Regions from separate parts of the Trichocoleus sp. DQ-U1 genome, predicted to be linked through region 3. Evidence: predicted binding sites of a transcription regulator. Region 3 holds the regulator's gene; each other region holds the start of a gene.
What was found. Region 3 encodes NtcA, which controls nitrogen genes in cyanobacteria. Its sites were predicted from a motif close to TTTGTANNNNNNNNTACAAA; they were not measured.
Positions count from the first base shown of each region.

Region 1: a site for NtcA is predicted at 3,598-3,617, ahead of NDI34_RS16160 (ChaB family protein). Genes of this name have one in related genera too.
Region 2: a site for NtcA is predicted at 2,868-2,887, ahead of NDI34_RS08385 (DUF3155 domain-containing protein). Genes of this name have one in related genera too.

Region 1 covers NZ_JAMPKB010000035.1:56,349-63,216, forward strand. The annotation lists gene NDI34_RS16145 (iron-containing alcohol dehydrogenase family protein) at 1-601, shown strand, start outside; gene NDI34_RS16150 (aspartate aminotransferase) at 739-1,956, shown strand; gene NDI34_RS16155 (hypothetical protein) at 2,235-2,786, opposite strand; gene NDI34_RS16160 (ChaB family protein) at 3,203-3,472, opposite strand; gene NDI34_RS16165 (right-handed parallel beta-helix repeat-containing protein) at 3,867-6,740, opposite strand; partial or broken gene NDI34_RS16170 (Calx-beta domain-containing protein) at 6,849-6,868, opposite strand, start outside.
Region 2 covers NZ_JAMPKB010000014.1:63,039-69,906, reverse strand. The annotation lists gene NDI34_RS08395 (S-layer homology domain-containing protein) at 1-656, shown strand, start outside; gene NDI34_RS08390 (ATP-binding protein) at 973-2,472, opposite strand; gene NDI34_RS08385 (DUF3155 domain-containing protein) at 2,916-3,236, shown strand; gene NDI34_RS08380 (cofactor assembly of complex C subunit B) at 3,401-3,934, opposite strand; gene NDI34_RS08375 (PadR family transcriptional regulator) at 4,035-4,388, opposite strand; gene NDI34_RS08370 (hypothetical protein) at 4,577-5,170, opposite strand; gene NDI34_RS08365 (DUF3611 family protein) at 5,307-5,900, shown strand; gene serS (serine--tRNA ligase) at 6,036-6,868, shown strand, end outside.
Region 3 covers NZ_JAMPKB010000019.1:29,961-36,828, forward strand. The annotation lists gene NDI34_RS10435 (WG repeat-containing protein) at 1-238, shown strand, start outside; gene hisB (imidazoleglycerol-phosphate dehydratase HisB) at 369-1,013, opposite strand; gene fabI (enoyl-ACP reductase FabI) at 1,167-1,943, opposite strand; gene ntcA (global nitrogen regulator NtcA) at 2,323-2,994, shown strand; gene NDI34_RS10455 (DUF3084 domain-containing protein) at 3,242-4,843, shown strand; gene NDI34_RS10460 (pre-16S rRNA-processing nuclease YqgF) at 4,918-5,322, shown strand; gene NDI34_RS10465 (DUF3146 family protein) at 5,379-5,642, opposite strand; gene NDI34_RS10470 (GTP-binding protein) at 5,918-6,868, shown strand, end outside.

The sequences.
Region 1 (6,868 bases), on a different contig from region 3:
TTCTGTCAGCAGCGGTCACTCCGACCAAACTTTGATGATCGCCGCCGTGCAACAAGCGCGAGTGCTACGGGATATTCTCTTCCAAAAAGCCGCAGCAGCGCTGAAAGAACCGGGCAGTGAAGTTTGGCGAGAAGTCGTAGATGCCTCAGTTTTACTTGCCGGGGTCATTGGTGGTTTAGGTGGTGCCCAGTGCCGTACCGTCGCCGCCCACGCCGTCCATAATGGTTTGACCCATATCCCCGCTGCCCACGGTGCCATACATGGTGAGAAAGTCGCCTATGGCATTCTCGTCCAGTTGCGGTTAGAAGAAATGCTGCAAAGCAACCAACTCGCAGCAAGCGCAAGGCAACAGTTATTGAAGTTTTACGCCGAAATTGGACTGCCTCAAACTTTGGATGATTTGGGTTTGGGAAATATTACACTGGGAGAATTTCGGCAAGCCGCTGAAATTGCCTGTGCCCCTAACTCGGATATCCACCGGCTACCCTTCCGGGTGGTGCCCGAACAGCTGATGGCGGCAATGGTGTCCACAACCGCACCCGTTGAGGTAGGGCGTCCAAATCTAGGGCTGACCTCAGCGGCGAATCATAATGATGTTTGAATTTCAAAAATTGCAGGTTTAAACGCATTGAAGGTTGAAGAATCTCAAAAGTTGAAAGTTTTAATCAACCTGCCAATCTCCAACCTGCAATCCTGCCTGCCAACCTGCTTTCCTTGCCAACTTTCCTGCCTTAACCAATGACGTTAGATTGGATTAGCCCAGCGGAACGCCTGCAATCACTGCCCCCTTATGTATTTGCCCGTCTGGATGAACTCAAAGCCAGGGCACGCGAACAAGGGCTGGATTTAATTGACTTGGGGATGGGGAATCCAGATGGCCCAGCGCCTCAGCCAGTGATAGACGCCGCGATCGCAGCGTTGCAAAATCCGACAAATCACGGCTATCCCCCCTTTGAAGGGACTCTCAGCTTCCGCCGCGCCATCACTAACTGGTACGGGCGTCGCTATAACGTTGACCTCGATCCAGATAGCGAAGCCTTGCCGCTACTTGGTTCTAAAGAAGGGCTGACTCACCTCGCCTTTGCCTATATCAACCCAGGCGATGTGATTCTGGTACCTAGTCCCTCTTATCCGCCCCATTTTCGCGGGCCAGCGATCGCTGGGGGCAAAATTCACCCGCTGATTCTCAAACCCGAAAATGACTGGTTGATCGATCTCGGTGACATTCCCGATGATGTAGCCCAACAAGCAAAGATTCTCTATTTCAACTATCCCAGCAATCCCACTGGCGCAACCGCACCCCGCGAGTTCTTCAAAGATATCGTTGCTTTTGCTAAGAAGCACGAAATCTTACTCGTACATGATTTGTGCTACGCAGAATTAGCTTTTGATGGTTATCAACCAACCAGCTTGTTAGAAATTCCAGGGGCGAAGGAAATCGGCGTCGAGTTTCATACCTTGTCTAAAACTTACAACATGGCAGGCTGGCGCGTTGGCTTTGTCGTAGGCAACCAACACATCATTCAAGGGTTGCGGACACTCAAGACTAATCTGGATTATGGCATCTTTGCCGCCTTGCAATCTGCTGCCGAAACCGCCTTACAACTTCCAGATGTTTATGTCAATCAGGTCTGCGATCGCTATCGCCGTCGCCGCGATTTTCTGATCGAGGGATTTGCTGAGTTGGGTTGGACGGTTCCCAAGCCAAAAGCCACCATGTACCTGTGGGTTCCGTGTCCGGTAGAGATGACCTCAACAGATTTTGCCCTCTCTGTCTTGCAGCAGACGGGCGTGGTCGTGACTCCCGGAAATGCCTTTGGAGCGGGTGGTGAGGGGTATGTGCGAGTGAGTTTGATTGCCGAATGCGATCGCTTAGCTGAAGCTTTGCGGCGTTTCAAAGAAGCCAATATCCGCTATTCATCCGAAAATGAGGGCGCGTTTATCAAGCAGGGATAAAACATCGAAGCTTGAATTTTTGGGTTTAATCTCCAATTTGGAAACTCGGCTATTTCAAAAATAACTAGCGTTATCCTTTAGATGAATTTGCTTGTATAAGTGCAAACTTTAATTAGGGATAAAATTTGTCTGATTTTCTACCGTTCCCAACCCCTCCCTGCCATTTTCTGAGGCTCCGGCACCCCTCCCTGCCTGCGGGGAGGGGTGCAATGTGTTAAAGGGAATTACAAATCATCTACCGTATCGTATCCAGTAGATGATTTTTGTTTGCGCCGCCCTTATTTCAAAGTAAAAGCTTTAGTTTCTGTTACCCTACCACCACCCACCTTGTCATAAATCGTTAGCTGAATTTGGTAAGTTCCCGGTTGAATTTTAGGAGTTGTATTAACAGTGCCATTGGGAGAGGCTGCTACATCATCTTTTAAAGCTGTATGTCCTTTTTCTCCAATTAAGCTCTTTTTCACCAAAATAACTTCGCCCTTGGCATTTTTAACTTCCATATCCATATCTAGCCAGTTTTTCCCATCCTGACCTTTCTTAAATTTGCCAACATTGAGCAAGACTAGCTGAACATCTTCCCCTCTTTTATAAACTCCATCATTGACCGGCACAACTTTTTTATCGGGAGTTTTTCTGACAAGGAAAGATTTTTCAAAAGTCAGTCGAGAGGAAGTCGGTGTAGAGGTAGTTGAAGTCTGAGATGTAGTAGATTTTGGGGAAGGAGAAGCCTGAGAAGTAGTAGAGTTTTCACCTCCACCACAACCACTGACCAGCGCCATTGAAAACACTACAAGGCCTGTTAATAATAGGTTATTGAATGTTTTTTTCATTATGTTCTACCTCCTTTTATTTTTTTACCTGGTTAATTGATCAACCATTGAGTTGAGACAATTAGCAAGGTTGAGCTAGCTACAACCATAAATTATCATAATTTATTCAAATTTATCTTTTGGGCGCAGTTGCTTTAGTCAACTGGCGACGCGAACAATTTGCTTTCAGACGCCACGATGGAAATTCTTTATTGAATGCACTCTGGTGTAACCCTACCTTGTGAACCCAGGGGGAGAGGGGCTAGGGGTGAGGTTCTATCTGAGGGTATTTATCTATATATCGTTCGCTGCACTTGAAACGGTTCATTTTACTGCAAATTAAGCTAAACGTAGACCTATAGGCAAAAGGCGGTCTGTGACTTGCACAGACCGCCTTCTATTGTCAATCAATCTAAACGATTGCTACTTAAAAGCGTTTAATTGCCGCCAGACTGAACCGCAGCGCGGGTTACGGGATTTGAATTGTCTTCGTTTATCATTTCAGGAGTCCGCTCCCAGTTGCCATCTTCACCTTGACGGTATTCGCTGTTGATGGTGTTCCACGCAACCTTGCGAGCAGCTTCTTCGTCCATCCCGTCTTCATGGGCACTCTTAAATGCAGCCTGGAAAATCTGCTGAGCAGCCTCAGGCAGTTCTTGGACTTCTGAAGGTAAGTTATTAACTTGTTGATCTGGTTGTTCGGTCATAAACTACTCCTATTATTTTTGCTTGAGATCAATCTTAGAAAGCCAGAGGTACAAATTCCTCGTCCTAGGATGTAGTTATGGCTCCTCGATATACCTATCTGAGGCATTATCTTATGTAAAGTCATTTTGTATCTTGTTACACAACGTCTCCCTACAAATCATCTACTGGCGAATACAGTGGTTCAGATCCCCGGCTTCTTTCTCGAAGTTGGGGATCTCTCCTTCACGAATCATGTAGGATTGCTACGCCTAAATAATTCGCGAACTCCTGTAGACACGCGATTCATCACGCCTCCACGCTAAAGGCACTTCAATTCTCGAATCCCACCTGAAAATGGGGATCTGGGGGATCTCACGTGTAATCCGACAAAAGTGAACTGGTATCGTTTACCGATTAAGGGAAACCACAAGTTCCAGCCGATACAGTGGTTCCAGACCAATTGCTAAGATCGCTGACAGAGATATTATTTGTAGACAGCGTTCCCGTTTCTATCTGGATCGCTCCTCCAAAACTGTCATTTAAGAAAAAGTTTCCAATCGTATTATGGCGGGGTTGGAGACAAATTGTATCGCCAGAACCGCTGGTTATTGCTTCGAGATCGCCGATTGCGCTTCCTGTTATGGTGTTAAGCCGGACTCCGGCAAAGATTTTAGCAGTATCGTAGCTGTTGAGGGAAAGCCCGGTAAAAGCATTATCTATAATTTGATTTGATTCACTGAGGAATTGAAGTTGGGCGTTTCCATTGATGCTGGTAAAAATTCCGTAAAATCCATTTTTAGAAATTTGCTGATTGTTAGAAATATTGACTGTTCCTATCGCTGCATCGGAAAGTGCGATATTCACTCCATTATCTTGATTTTCAGCAATGGTGCTATTGGTAATGTTGAAGGTTCCAGAGGTGTTATTTGAGAGAAGTATCCCAATTCCATAAAACCCGTTTTTAGAAATTTGAGTATTAGTGATATTAAACGTTCCAGTCGCGCTATCGTTTAGCTTGATAGAAATTCCATCAAATTGATTGCCTGAGATTGTGCTGTTGGCAATCTCAAATGTCCCCAAAGTATTGGATTCAAGTTCAATATTAATGCCACTAAATTGATTTGCAGTTATTTGGTTATTAGTCAGAGTAAAGGTTCCGGAAGCACTCTCGAACAGTTTTACCTCGACTCCGTCGGCGATGCTCCCGAAGCTGTTACTGCCAGTAATCGTATTCTCTGAGATATTAAAGGTTCCAGTTGCAGTATTGCGAAGTTCAAGATTGATGCCGTCCCCTTCGTTAGCTAAAGCACCATTGTTGGCGATCGTGTTTTTGACAAGAATTAGGTTAACTTGCCCCTGATTATTGCTGAGGGAAAAGCCTTCCAAAGCAGAATTTGCGATCGCGTTGTCTTGAATTAGTATCTGTCCGGTCACATTCTCAAGTAAGATTCCCTCACCGGAAGAATTTGCGATCGCGTTGTCTCGAATAATTGCATTGCTGATATTGTTTCCAGCGATGCCAAAACCAGTGGTTGTGGTGATAGCGAAACCCGAAAGGGTTGTCGTGTTCCCCATCGTGACTGTCCCTGTCACGTCTGGCAGTACCCCCGCATTAGACAAGGGTAATTGTAAATTGCCGAGTTCCACGGTATCTATACGCTGCACAGGGCCAGTTGAAAGCACTTGCACTTGGTCGGGAATCTTGAAAGCAGGAACTCCAGGATTTGTCCCTGGTTGCACGTAGACAATATCATTGGGTTGAGCCACAACCAAAGCTTCCGCAACCGTTCCAGTCGGATTCTCAAACGTGCCGTTCCCGGTTCCAATTCCCAAATTGACGTGCCGAAATCTCCACGGTTGACCCGTTGCAGGATTTGTGACAAATACCGTATCTTGTACGCTGAAAGACTCAGATTCGGATTGTTCATCGACTACAATATTCGCGTTTCGGGTAACAGATTCCCCCAGACGCGCCAGAACCCGATCTTCTGTTCGTATCCCTCTCGGACGAGTTCCGGGAAAATTCGCCCCCACACTCAGCACCAAATTCGTGCCAAAAGTGGCATCATTTGAGAGCAAGAGTCCCAGCCTGAAAGTGTCCGTGGGACGCGCTTCTACCCGAGTGCGCCAGCCCAAAATCTCCGCACTGCCTGGGGCATCATAATAATAAAGTCCAGCATAGCCTCGGAGGTCGCCGGTTCGACTGATTTGGGCAATTTTCATGCCAGCTTCAACATCAAACCCTGCCATCGCCGCTTCAAAATTGCGATCGCGTTGAAGTTGTTGATTTCTAGTTTGACCCAAGAAATTACCCTGAAAGAAAGGGTCTGAAAACGATAAACCTGTAGAAAAAACCCTCTCTTGGGTCAGTTGGCGGGTATCTCCAACCGGAATGTAAGCATTCGCGCGAATATCCCAGTTTTCTCCTAAGCTTTCAAACCCAGCACCCAGTTGATTAAAGTTGCTATTACCCGTGTCGTGGGTATCGAAGGCGACATAGCCGCCCAAGATCCGGTTATCTTTGGCACTATAAAAGCGATGTCCTAAAACAATATTGCTGCTTATATGAGAATCTTCCGTTGACAACAGCAATCGACCTTCTAAGAAGGTGAGGTTGTCTGAGTTTTGCCATAGTGGAACAAAGCCTCCAATGCTACCAAAAGAACTTTCATAACCCACACCAGAACCAGTGGTAAATTCAGCGCCGATCCGGGGCATAAATCGTTGAGAACGAACTCGATCTGATGGTGCTGTTTGTTTAGTGGCAGCGCTAATCTCTTCTGTAGGAGCGGCGTTTTCTGGGGTTAGTATTTCTTGGAGTAACCCTGCTTCGCGCAAAGTCCGAGGAGGTGTTTTTACTTCTGCTAAAGGTTGAGGAATCTCAACCTCCAATGTCTCTGGGGAAGGTACGGCTTTGGAACTAGATTCTGGTGTGGGGAGTGCAGTTTTTACATTAGATATTTGGGCAAGAAAACGCCGTTGTTTTAGCGTGTAAAAAGACGGTTTGGCTAAAGACTTCTGGTCCTCGAAGCTTAAGGCTGCGGGTTCCAACGCGCCTGGTGGGTGTTTTGCTACATCAAGGGTATCGCCAAAGGATGAGTCTACAGTATCGTTATTTAATTCAGGAATGCCATCAGGTAGCTGGAGGATTGTAACGCCTGTAAAGTCTGTTGTCGAGCTTGATGGATTGGGTTTTAAATTAGGTGTTTGGGCGGTAGCAGTTGAAGTTAGCGTTCCTAACAGCAGCAAAATTGTGTAGATGTAAGGTGTTGATGTTCTTAGAAGCATTTTCTCTATTAGATTCTGTTCTGGCTTCAGGCTCATATCCACAGCAACTCATTGTCAATAGTTGCCAAATCAGCAGCTTTAAATATTAATTAAAGCTGCTTCCTCATACTAGATACTTACAAAAGTAG
Region 2 (6,868 bases), on a different contig from region 3:
CGCTGAATCCAACTCGGAATGCCACCAGAGCGGAGGTAGCAGCTTTCATCTATCAGGCATTGGTGAGTTCTGGACAAGTAGCGGCAATTAACTCGCCCTATATTGTCTCTCTCAACGACACACCGCCAGAGGACACGACAGTCGCGATTCCGGCTGGAACCACTATTCCAGTTAGGTACGAGAAAGAAAAAATTCTGGTTACAAAGGACGAAAGGGCACCGCTGACGCTAACGGTGGCAGCAAATATCACCACATCTGATGGAACGGTGCTAATCCCCTCTGGAAGCCAAGTGGTCGGTGAACTGCAACCGGCTCAGGGAGGCTCTCAGTTTGTGGCGAAGGAACTGGTTTTCACGAACGGTCAACGGGTGGCTATCGATGCTACTTCTCAAACCATTACCAAAACCGAATCCGTTACCAAGGGTACTAGCGTTGGTGGGATCCTCAAGAATGCCGCATTAGGTGCTGCTGCTGCTGCTGCGGTTTCTGCTGTGACGGGTGACAAAGCGATCGCTACCGAAGAAGTCTTGGGCGGTCTGGGAATTGGTGGACTCATCGGACTGTTCCTCGGTCGGGATAGAGTGGATCTGATTGCGATTGATCCGGATACGGATCTGAATCTGCGGTTAAATGATGAGTTAGTGCTAGAGCAGTAATATTTGCAGAATGAAGCGTGCAATTCTATTTGACTAGCGATCGCTTCATTCCTAAGCAGATAGGCACAAAGAAATAAGCATTTTCAAAACCCGGTTTCTAGAAGAAACCGGGTTTTTAATTCTAAATGGCGTCTTATCGCAATCCTATTTGAGTTGTGAGATGCCAACAGTTCAGATGCCCGACTTCTCCAAGAAGTCGGGCATCTCGTTTTCACGAATCATTGATGACTGCTATACCATGCAGACCGATCGCCCTAGATAAGTAATCGGATTACCCATTACCAGCTCAAATACAAATAAATGTAAGAGCAACTTATCAAACTTCATCTTCGCCCTTTAAGGCTTCAGTTAGTAACCAGACAATAAAGGTCGTTCCGGGTCCTTGAGTGTGGGGAATACTGCGATCGAGCCAGTTGCGTTCGGCGGGGCTAATGACTTCAATTTCGCCCTGCATTTGTTCTACTAAATCTCTCGCGATCGCTAAACCCAATCCACTCCCCGGAATCTCAGTTTCTGCCTGGACGCCTCGGTAATGTCGCTCAAACAAATGCTCTTTATCTTGCACGGGAATGCCAGGGCCAGTATCGCTAATTGCGATCGCCTGAAAATCTCCTTGAGAAGTATGTCGTCGATTTCCTGCCTGAATGTAAACTTGCCCACCCGCCGGGGTATATTTCAAAGCATTGTCAATCAGATTGCTTAACACTTCGCGCAGTACTTTGGCATTGGCTTGTACTGGCGGCAAATTCGGAGGAATTTCTGCTAATAAAGCCAGATTTTTTTCTTGGGCGATCGCGCTGGATGTCACCACTAGCGGTTCCAAAACTTTCGCCACCGAGCAGGATTCCAACGCCAGCGCTCTCGTCGGAATTGTCTGAGGCTCCAATCCCAAGGGAGAGTAGAGATTTCCTAAATCTTCACCTTTTCGGGGAAGCGGACAGGACGGGGCAATCGGCACGGGAACTGCATCGTAAGCACGATCCGCGATTTGCCCGTACAAAGGCACTAACTCTCCTTCGTCCATATCCACTGCCCGATCGAACTGTAGAAGCAACTCTTGCAAGCGATCGCTTTCACGCACGATGCTGTTGGCAACTTCGCGGTTCGCATCTCCAGGTACCAATCGTCTGAGGAGTAACTTGCCAAACGTCCGTAAGGCGGTCATCGGATTGCGAAACTGGTGTATCAGATCGTCCATGAGATCGCGCTGTTGAGCCTGAAGATGACGCTGCTGACTCAGCTGTTGCTCAAACCATTGGGAACGCCGATCCAGAATACAAGCGCTCGCCAGTGTATCGGCAATCCGTTCAATCGCGGTTCGTTCCCGCTGGTTCCAAGGTCTATCTTCACGAGCTGTCACCAGCAGCCCCATCACCACACCTTCATGCAACAAAGGCACCACAATTTGACGCGAGGAGCTACTCAAGTCAGCATCGGCGAAGAGCGATCGCTGGAGGGGCGATGTCCCCGCCTTTGCCTGCAATTCATCAATCGTTTCTTCTTTCCCGACTTCAGCCGCCGATTCCGTTGAACCCGTCTCAGAAACCGCATCGGACTCCTGAGAAACCGGAGATGCCGCTGACAATAACCGAGGAATGGATGCCAACGGTCGATCGGAAAATCCCAAAGCCGAAATCTCATCCGTTTCCCATTCCACCGCTGTCTGTGGGTAAGCAACAACCGGCCTTAGCTTAGTTGGGACGCCCTCTACCAGTTCTTCCGTTAAATACACAACACTCAAGGCAGCTTCCAGTCCTTGAGTTAATAGTGCTACTTGTGATTGGCACAAAGTTATGAATTCTGAACTGGTAGACATAGACACATTCGCTTATACTTGGGTACTTGACAGCGAGGAAAATTGCATTCATCGGATCGGGTTTTCTTCCGTCGATCCTGACACGCAATTGCGCTGAAGCGGCAAAGGTCGTGCAAAGACCTCATTTTTGTTTCTTTTTATTACAAAAATTTTAGCGAGCTTTCATGATAGTTTGGTTACAAAACTGCTTCCAAACTGGCTAAATTTTGTCAAGGTCGAATAAATCTAGCCCTTTATACGCTATATCTAGGCTCAAGTTTAGACAAGCTTGCATATATAGCGTCTATTGCCCCTTCTGCTGCTGTCGATTTTAATTTCTGAGGGCTGTAATGTTTGTATCAATCGGTAAAAAGCGGTTGATATTTTGAACTCAAACCGATATACTTGCGACGGTTTTTGTATCTATCATTACAACTGTCAGAATTAAAGGGGAGGTAAGGAGGTTGGCTAGAAGACGCAAGCGGAAAAGTCGCCGTCGCCAGGAAGGACGTAGAATTTTAGAGCATGTCCCTCAGTATAGTATTGAAAGTGGCGAAGATAAACCAGTCACCGCCGCGCGAAAGTTTATTCAAACCGAAGGAATCCTTCCGCCTGCTTTGCTGCTCGTGAAGCGGAACGAACACACCACAGATCGGTACTTTTGGGCGGAAAAGGGGCTATTTGGTGCCCAATATGTTGAAGAAAATCATTTTCTGTTTCCTAGCCTTAGGATAATCGACAATCCTGTGGAAAAGCCTACCCTCGCCGCTGTTCGTAGCAGCTGAAGTTTTAGGCATTAAACGTGAAAACTCGGTTATAGGGGCGGTTCGCGAACCGCCCCTATTGTTTTATAGGAGGAATTTTGAATTTTTCCTCATAATTAAAATTCTTTTGGATTCACAAACTGACCAGGTTTTGGAATTTTTTAAGATTTTTAGCCAGAGAGTTGTCATTCGCAAGGCTTTAATTGCAGTTCCTGTTGCAATTGAGCCAATTCATCACGATGGGCGATGACAGTTATTAAACTTCTAGTCTCTTTTTCGACACCTGCAAATGTTTCCACCTTCAGGGAAACTTGTTCGCTGCGTCCAGCTTTTTTCCAGTAAAAAACGCCCGCGGCTGGTGAAAGGAGAACCAAACCTAGGAAAATTTTAGCGAATTGGGGAAATAGGATTGCTAAAACCAATGCCAAACAAAGAAAGCCACAAAAAGCTAATAAGCTCAGAAAAATTGCCAAAAACCAGCTGGGGCGGACAAAGCCTTGGAATGTAACTTGATTTTGCTTTGCATCCACCGCCGCAATCCGGTAAGCACGCCGATCGAAATATTGTTGCAATTGAATTAAAATTGATTCTTCTGGTTGCTCCGCAATCAGTTTCACTTGTTGCGTTCGATCCTTAGCGGAGGCTCGAATAAAGAAAAATAGACCGACTGCTAACAACAGTGTTAGCAGAAATGTTGAAAAGAGAATTGTCGTATTCACGAATTTCTAGATAGGGCAATGGAAAATAGGCTCTTGTCCAAGAGATACAAGATCGCCTATAACCTATAGCCTATCGCAAGAGAGCTTCTTTGGGATTGGCTCAGATGGCTTGAGATTCTCTCATTGTGTATTCATCCCAAAGGCGAGCTAGGTCATGAGCCTGTTCCAGACACTCTGGGCGAATTTGATACATTCGACGAGGTCTTCCTCTCCCTTCCACTTTTTTCCAATACCCTGTGATAGCGGCTTGGTCTTCCAGAAATTTTAAGGCGCTGTATAAGACGGTATCAGAAAGCCGATAGGTAGGATATTCACTCTCTAGTCGCCCGATGAGTTCCGTTCCATAGGATTCTCCACTCATCAAAACTGAAAGGACATAACACACCGCTAGTTCCTTGTTGAGATAAGTGGGAGGAGGGTCTTGAAAAAACTGATAAATATCCTCAAATTTCATCTGCATAATTCACTGAACTCCCAGCCAAATAAATTGGATTAGGATCGGTTTCCCCAATCTAACGATGCCTTTATCAATCAGAAAACACACCCCAAACAAGGCTGCTATCACTGGTGTATTAAGACCGCGAACGATCAAAAGCAGCGCGTGATGTCAGCTGGCAAAATGACAGAACGATACCATCAATTTTAGACACTCAATTCTGGGTTGGCCTGCCAGACTTCACGGATGATTTTGCCATCCTTATCAAATTGCACCTGGTAGGAAAGCGACAAAACAACAGGGGTTCCGTGCTTGGACTTGGCATAGATCGTGATGACTGCTTCGACAGCGCGATCGCGTTGCTGTTGTCTAACAACCTGGAAATCTTGAATCTTGTACTTCGAGAAGAATTCTTCCCAGGCTGGGTAGATGGATTTCCCCTGATAGACTTCGTCCAGAACGCCATAGGAGCGCATTAAAATGGCATTGTCACTGTATTGCGTGACTGTTCGCTCCGGGTTTTCCGTAGCGATCGCTGCCCAATGTTTTTGCGCTACCGAAAGCGGTTTCGGCATCACCGTCCTTTGATAGGCTGCCAAACTACCTACCAAAGCAACTGCATAAGCGACGGAGAGTAAATGCTTCCTGAGATTTGGTTGCAGGAATTTCATCATGCTGCTTCCACTTCGAGAGGGCTGCTCTGGAAATGGCAGGCCGTCATCAAAGCCAAGTAAATTAGAAGCCTGCTCTCGAAAGAAAGACGGCTCCATTGGGTTAAAAGTTCTCCAGAGGTTAAACATCTTTGAATTTTGCTGCCCCATTGCCTCAAACTGGTGGTTAGGAAGATTACCGTATAAATTTGGGATTGCATTACTTGTTCAACAAAACGCTCTGTTTATAGATAAATCCGGAATTAAACCGATTTAAAATCAATTTATGCGAGAACAGTTCGATTCATCTCCCGTTCCTTCAGCTCTACAGCGAATCGCTGGCTCTTTTCGGATCGCTGGCTGGGCTGGCTTCTGGGTTCAGTTAGTCCTAGCCGTTGTTTCGAGCATAATTTTCTTGTTTGCCATCCCCGCCGCCCAGCCGCGTGCCAGTGGCGCTGCCGCTGCTAGCCCAGGGACGGGTGGCAGTATCTTTTTTGCAGTTTGCGGTCTTTTAGTGCTGTATTTCAGTGTTTATCAAGCTTGGCGTTACACCCGTTTGGGCATACAGCTAAAAGATCCTAATCCCAACCTCCGCCCGAAAAAGGCAGATACGATTAAAGTTTTAAGGTTTGGATTACTCGTTAGTTTAGGGGGCTTATTATTGGCAGTTCTGGGCGCAGAAGCGATTACCGGCACTCTGCTGGCAAAGTCGCTGGCTCAGGCTCAAGGTGGGGTAGCCATCTACGATCCCCAATTTATTAATCGGTTGATTCAACCTTTAGATATTTTTGTGGTGCTGGCGAATACACATACAATTACCGCTCATTTTGCCGGGATTGTTGTTTCCTTGTGGTTGTATAGTCGCATCAACCGACAGTAATGGAGGCAAAGGGTCGAATTGCGGCATCAGCAAGTAAAGAAGGCTGAGAGCGCATACAGACTCTCGGCTGTATCATCGCGATCGCGCGATCGCAGTGTATTCTGATTAATTGGCAAAAAAAGCTGGAAAAAATCTGTGCTAGACCTCAAGCAGATACGGGAAAATTCAGAAGGTGTACAAGAGCGCCTGAATCGTCGCGGGATCGGGCAATATGACCTACAGCCGATTTTGCAGCGCGACCAGCAGCAACGAGAACTAGAAGCAAAGCGAAGTCAGCTCCAAGCTCGTGGGAACGAAATCGGCAAATTAGTCGGTCAAAAAATTAAATCAGGTAGCGATCCCAACGGCTCAGAAATCCAAGCATTGCGGGAAGAAGGCAACCAAATCAAAAACCAGATTGCCGAACTTGAACCCCAGGAAAGAACCCTGAAAGCCGAGTTAGAAGCGCTCTTGTTATCGTTTCCTAACTTACCCAGTGACTCCACCCCCATTGGTAGAAGTGAAGAAGAGAATGTAGAAGTCCGCCGCTGGGGGGATGAATACTTGCCTCAAAACTCCGAAATTCTTCCCCATTGGGAAATTGGCGAACAACTAGGAATTCTTAATTTTGAGCGCTCGGCTAAAGTTGCACAAAGTCGTTTTGTCACGCTAATTGGTGCTGGTGCTGCCTTAGAAAGAGCTTTAATTAGCTTCATGCTCGACCAGCAAATCGCTGCTGGATACGTAGAAGTCATTCCCCCCTTTCTAATCAACAGCGAATCTCTCACCGCCACAAGTCAGCTGCCCAAATTTGCCGACGAAAGCTTCAAATGCGCTCAAGATGATTTGTGGCTAGCTCCCACTGCTGAAGTGCCGGTGACGAATCTCTATCGGGATGAAATCTTAGAGGCGTCGCAGCTGCCTATCTATCACTGCGCCTATACTCCCTGTTTTCGTCGGGAAGCGGGTAGCTACGGACGAGATACGCG
Region 3 (6,868 bases):
TAAGGTAGGCTATATTGACAAGGCAAGCAATGTTGTCATTCCCCCACAATTTGATAATATTTATAACTTTTCAGAAGACCTAGCAGCGGTAAAGAACGGCGACAAATGGGGCTATATCAATAAGAGTGGCAAATTCGTAATTAAACCCCAATTTGATAGCGCTCAATCTTTTTCGCAAGGGCTAGCAAAAGTTAAGATTGGCAATAAATATGGCTATATCCGCAAACCTCTTCCATAAGTTCTCATTTCTGAAGACATAGAAGAATTGAGAGTCAGTGGTCGCGGAAACTTCAGCAGAATGAAGCGAGAGCCTGGTGAGGATTTCCCCGGCTCTCGTTGCCTTTATCGGAGTGTATTTGCAAGGAGACCTATAACACGCCTTTAGAACTGGGGATCGTACCGCCACGACGGGGATCAACTTCGATTGCCATGCGGAGCGATCGCGCAAACGCTTTGAACGTCGCTTCAATAATGTGGTGCGAATTAATTCCATCGAGTTGGCGAATGTGCAGCGTCATCTGGCTGTGATTGACCAACGCCACAAAAAATTCCCGCACCAGCTGGGTGTCATAAGTCCCGACTCGCTGAGTGGGAATCTCTAAGCCATAGCTGAGGTGGGGGCGTCCGGAAAAATCTAACGCTACCTGAACCAACGCTTCATCGAGAGGGGCGAGGAAATTCCCAAATCGGACAATTCCTTTGCGATCGCCCAGTGCTTGATGCAACGCCATTCCTAGGGTAATTCCCACATCTTCATTGGTATGGTGGTCATCAATTTCCAAGTCTCCCGTCGCGGCTACATCCAAATCAATCAGGCTGTGAGAGGCGATTTGATGCAGCATATGGTCTAAAAACGGAATGCCGGTTTTGGCATTGCAAGTGCCATTCCCGTCTAATTTGACGGTGACGATAACATCCGTTTCGCCCGTCTTGCGGGGAACCCTTGCCATGCGAGGAGACAAAAGCTGTTCAATGCTTGGAGAAGGTGGAAATTGGCGATCGCGTGCCTGCATCGCAGATGCTCACTCAAGAAAATAAAGTTAAGTTTATTATCCTACGTTACTGAGCATTTGGGAGACGCGAAAGCCTTAAAAATGCAAAATTAAAAATTAAAAATTAGCAGAATCTTTGCTTTTTAATTTTTAATTTTTAATGTTTGATTCTTTTTACATCCCCATAATCTCGTATCCCGCATCGACATATAGCACCTGACCTGTAATGCCACTTGCCAAATCGCTACACAAGAAAGCAGCCGCATTTCCCACTTCTTTCTGAGTTACAGTGCGTCGCAGCGGTGCTACTTCCTCAACGTGATGGATCATATCCAGAATGCCACCTACCGCCGACGATGCCAAAGTGCGGATAGGACCTGCCGAAATTGCATTCACGCGAATATTCTGTGGACCTAATTCAGATGCCAGGTAACGGACACTCATTTCCAATCCAGACTTGGCAATTCCCATTACGTTGTAGTTGGGGATCACCTTAACGCCGCCTAGATAAGTCAGCGTGACAATGCTGCCACCTTCTGTCATCAGTGGTTTTGCTGACCCAGCAAGTTGTACCAGCGAATAGGTACTAATTTCTAGAGCTTGGGTGAAGCCAGCACGGGTAGTGGTACTAAAATCACCTGATAAATCTTCCTTGTTCGCAAAAGCAAGACAATGGATCAGGATGTCTAGCTTGCCCCACTTATCGCGGATGGCGTCAAATGTAGACTGAATTTGGGTCTCATTCTGGACATCGCAGGGTAAAAATAAGCTGGGGTTGAGGGGTTCTACCAACTCTGCCACTTTTTTTTCAAAGCGGCCTCGGTCGTCTGGCAGGTAAGTCACTCCTAGATTCGCACCCGCTTGGTGCAGTTGCTGAGCAATCCCCCAGGCGATCGATCGATTGTTGGCAATGCCGGTGACAAGGGCGTTTTTTCCGGTTAAATCTAGCATAAATGTCGATTTTGAAGGCAATATTAGAGGATATCCGATTTAGGGGAGTATTCAAGATCGCGATCGCCCGGAGCGAGGCTGTCTAGTACGGGTAAGGAGCGTGCCTCCTTACTCACCATGCATCCCACCCGATAGCGCAGATACTGTCAAGATATCAACATTTTCCGTCATAATCTTACTTGCCTTGAGCAGGGAGAGAACTAAAGAAGGTAGCCGGGGAAACTACTTTAAAATTTTGTATCAAATAGCACAAAAACCGCTTGGAAGTCAGTTTATCTGTGTCTAATGTCAGAAAACTCTCATAGTTGTTTTGCTATGGTTAAAGTTCCTCCGACAGAAAGTTGCAGAAGTCTGTAGGGCAGCATTTAGGAAAAAGGAAGTGGCAGTGACGCAAGATAGACCGCTAGCAGCTGTGTTCCGTCAACTGGGAGGTGGGGCGTTTCCACCCGTGGTGGAAACTTTTGAGCGGGGCAAGACGATCTTTTTCCCAGGAGACCCGGCTGAACGGGTATACTTTTTGCTCAAAGGTGCAGTAAAGCTGTCTCGCGTGTATGAAGCTGGGGAAGAAATTACCGTGGCGCTGCTGCGAGAAAACAGCGTTTTTGGAGTACTGTCCTTAATTACAGGGCATCGTTCGGATCGGTTTTATCACGCTGTAGCATTTACGCCAGTGGAGCTGCTTTCGGCACCGATCGATCAGGTAGAGCAATCGCTCAAGGATAATCCGGAGCTATCGATGTTGATGCTGCGAGGGCTTTCTTCGCGCATTTTGCAAACAGAAATGATGATTGAGACATTAGCTCACCGAGATATGGGATCCCGCTTGGTGAGTTTTCTATTGATTCTGTGCCGTGATTTTGGCGTTCCTACCGCCAATGGAATTACGATCGATCTGAAGCTTTCTCATCAAGCGATCGCAGAAGCAATCGGCTCCACCAGGGTAACTGTCACCCGCTTACTGGGAGATTTGCGGGAGGAAAAAATGATTTCTATCCACAAGAAAAAAATTACGGTACACAACCCAGTTACACTGAGTCAGCAGTTTACTTGAAAACAGCTAGAGGCTCTCGTCAGGTTGTAGGTTAGGTTGTTGGTTAAAACGGCATGGTAGCGCGAGCAGGTTATCCAGTTTTAACATTTAGTCGGGAGTTGAGTTAAAAGGTGTCAGGTTTTAAGCGGATAGTTTTCAACCTTCCAACCTTTAACCTTTCCGATTTCACCTTCGATCTTTAATTCCTGTTAACCCTTTCTCTAGCCTGCGATGCGATAGGCTGTAACTGGAATGACTGTAGCAGACAATGACCGACAGTGCGCTCTTCCTGATTTTGTCTATTTTAGTGTTGGGAAGCGTCATCGCAACGGTGGGCGATCGCATTGGCACGCGCGTGGGAAAAGCACGCCTGTCGTTGTTCAATCTGCGTCCCCGCAAAACAGCTGTTTTAGTAACGATTCTAACGGGACTAACGATTTCTGCCTCAACACTAACAATCATCTTCGCGACCAGCGAACAATTGCGGATTGGAGTTTTTAGACTTCAAGAAGTCCAGAAAAAACTCAAAACAGCAAGTAAGGATATTGCCAAAGCAAACGAGCAGAAACGGAAGACCGAAAGCGAACTTGCTAAAACCGCCGCCCAAAAAGAGCAAGTAGAGAAGGAACTCGCTCAGGCTCGCACCCAGCAATCTGTCGCCCAGCAGCGCTTAGATGCGATTAATCGATCTTTGGCAGCCGCGCTGGCTAAACAAGGCCAGACGGAGGCGCAACTAAATCAGACTCAAAGCGAACTGACCCGGGTTGCCAGCAGCTTTCAGCAAACCCAAAAACAGCTTACATCTGTCTCAGGGCAAGCCAAGACGCTACGTTCCGAAATCCAACAACTTCAAGCAGAACGCCAAGAATTGCTCCAGCAGCGAAATCAAGTCAGAGCTGAAATTACTGAATTCAAAGCGAAAGTGACTCAGCGCGACCAAAAAATTGCCCAGCAAGACCGAGCAATTAGCCAACGCGATGAGCAAATTCTCAAGCGGGATCAAGCCCTTGTGGAACTTGATGAGAAACTTGCTACCTTTCGGAAGAGCCTGAGCGATCGCGATGAGCAAATTGCCCAGCGAGACAAAGCCTTATCTCTACTTGATAACAAAATTTCTCAACGAGATGAGGTGATTGCCCAGCGAGAAAATCGCCTTAAAGAACTCGAAAAACAACAAGCTTCCCTAGAGCAGGAAGTGGCAACCTTAGAACAGTATTACCAGTCTTATCAAACTTTGCGTCAGGGTAGTCTGGCACTGCTGCGCGGTCAGGTTCTGGCGGCTGGCGTTTTTCGTATTGTCGAGCCAGCCGCAGCCCGACAGGTCATTGAGCAGCTGTTACGGGAAGCGAATCGGACAGCGATTAAAGCGACCCAACCCGGTCTCAACAAGGTGGCGAACGAACGGGTCGTGCAAATTACAGAGGCACAGGTAGAGCAACTGATCAACCAGATTCAGGATGGTCGAAACTATGTAGTCCGAGTTTTTTCGGCTGGTAACTATGTCCAGGGAGAAAAGCAGGTACAAGTCTTTGCAGACGCCGCACCCAATCAAGTTGTATTCCGCACTGGTGAAGTCGTAGCAACGACATCTGCCGATCCTTCAAACATGACCGACCAACAAATTCGGCAGCGGATTGACCTGCTGCTTGGAGCATCCCAGTTCCGAGCTACTCGCGCGGGGATTTTGGGCGATACAGTTCAGGTTGGCGATAATCGAATTGTTAGCTTGATTCGGTTTATCGAGCAGTTGAAAAAGCACAATAAGCCGATTTCTCTGAAAGCGGTCGTGGCTGAGGACGCCTATATTGCCGGACCCATGAAATTAAATTTGGAGGCGGTTGAAGACGGAGAAGTTGTGGTCAGGATGTAATTTATTAGTCATTAGTGATGAGATGATGACTAATGGCAATTAACCATTTGTAAATTAGCGATTAGCCAATTCAGATGATTTTAGGGTTCGATCCAGGGCGCGATAAGTGTGGTTTAGCCGTAGTGGGGAAAGACAATTCTCTGCATTACCACCAGGTTGTACCAGCAGAAGCAGCGATCGCAACGCTCCTTGAGTTGTGTGAAAAATTTCCGATTGATACTCTAGTGATGGGCGATCAAACCACTTCCAAAAGTTGGAAAAAGAAACTTCAGCAATTTCCAACGTCGGTGCCAATTGTCCTGGTAGATGAGCGCTACAGTACATTGGAAGCACGCGATCGCTATTGGCAAATGTACCCTCCCCAAGGTTTAGGACGCCTGATTCCCCAAGGGATGCGGAGTCTACCCCGACCAATCGATGACATTGTTGCCATCCTCCTCATCGAAAGATACATGAAGCAACGAGAGACGAGGAACTAGGAAACTCTGTCATTCTTAACTTTCTTAATTTAAACTGAACTCAAAACTCAAAACTTTTAAAGTTCCGCCCGGATCGTAAACGCATAGTCCCCTCCAGGCTCTAGCTGGTAATCTTTCTGTTCTAAAAATCGACCCAGAGGTTCCTGAATTAAAGCGCGTCCCAAAGAAGGTGTCACCGACAATTGACCCTGTCGGAAACACCACTGGAACTGCCATTCATATTCTGCCGCCGTGACTTCCCCTGCTAGAAAGCCCCGTTGCCAGGAAAGATGGGTAATTCGGACGTGGGCAGTAGTTTGAGGTAAACGCTTAGAACTCACAATCGCTGTGCCGATCAAATACCTTCATTCAGCAACAATACTAAACTTATTGCGATCGCCTTCGAGATAACATCATTCTCACAGCTGATACTGAGCTGGCACGAACCGAGTAAAAATATCCCTCTGGATATGGAAAGTGCCAGACTAGATCGGTATTGACTAGGATGAAAGAAGAGTAACATCTGAGCAAAAAAGGTGCAATTTTGAGTCGTTTATCGTCTGACCGAACCCCAAATGCCAGCCAGTTCCCTTCACAAACCCCGGACGCGACAGATTTGGATCGGGAACTAGATAACGCCATTTTGAGCTTTGATGACATCCAAGCAGAACTGAATTACAAAAAGGCGCAAAATGCTCTGCGAGACTTGGTAGATAACCTGGATCTCACTCCTCAAGAGCGGACGGGACTGGAATCCGAGATTAATGATTTGGCAACGATGCTGGAGAAGCTAGATCGCTCAGTCGTCCAGATTGCCGCCTTTGGGATGGTGGGACGGGGTAAATCTTCAGTACTAAACGCCTTATTAGGTCAGAACGTGTTTGAAACGGGACCACTTCATGGCGTCACCCGCACCCATCAAGGTGCCAGCTGGCAACTGACTCAGGAGAATGAGGCGGGAAGCGTCAGCGATATCCTACGAGTCACGCTGCCGAGTGCGGGCAATTCCCAAATCGAGCTAATTGACACCCCTGGAATTGACGAAGTAGACGGAGAAACCCGCGAAACCTTAGCCAGACAAGTTGCCAGACAAGCAGACTTGCTGCTGTTTGTCATTTCGGGCGACATGAACAAGGTGGAATACGAGGCGCTATCGCAATTGCGGGAAGTCGGTAAACCGATGTTGCTGGTATTTAACAAAATTGACCAGTATCCGGATGCCGACCGGATGGCGATTTACCGCAAAATCCGGGATGAACGGGTGCGGGAATTGCTCTCACCAGATGAAATTGTGATGGTCGCCGCCTCTCCCCTGGTGGCGCAGGCGGTTCGCCGTCCTGACGGAACGAGGGCAGTGCAGCGACGACCGGGAACGCCCCAAGTTCTGGATTTGAAGCTGAAAATTCTGGAAATTTTGCACCGAGAAGGCAAGGCTTTGGTAGCGCTCAACACCATGCTGTATGCCGATGATGTGAACGAACAGATGATTGCTAGGAAGATGCAGATTCGCGATGAAAGTGCGAATCAGATCATCTGGAAAGGGGTGATGACGAAGGCAGTTGCGATC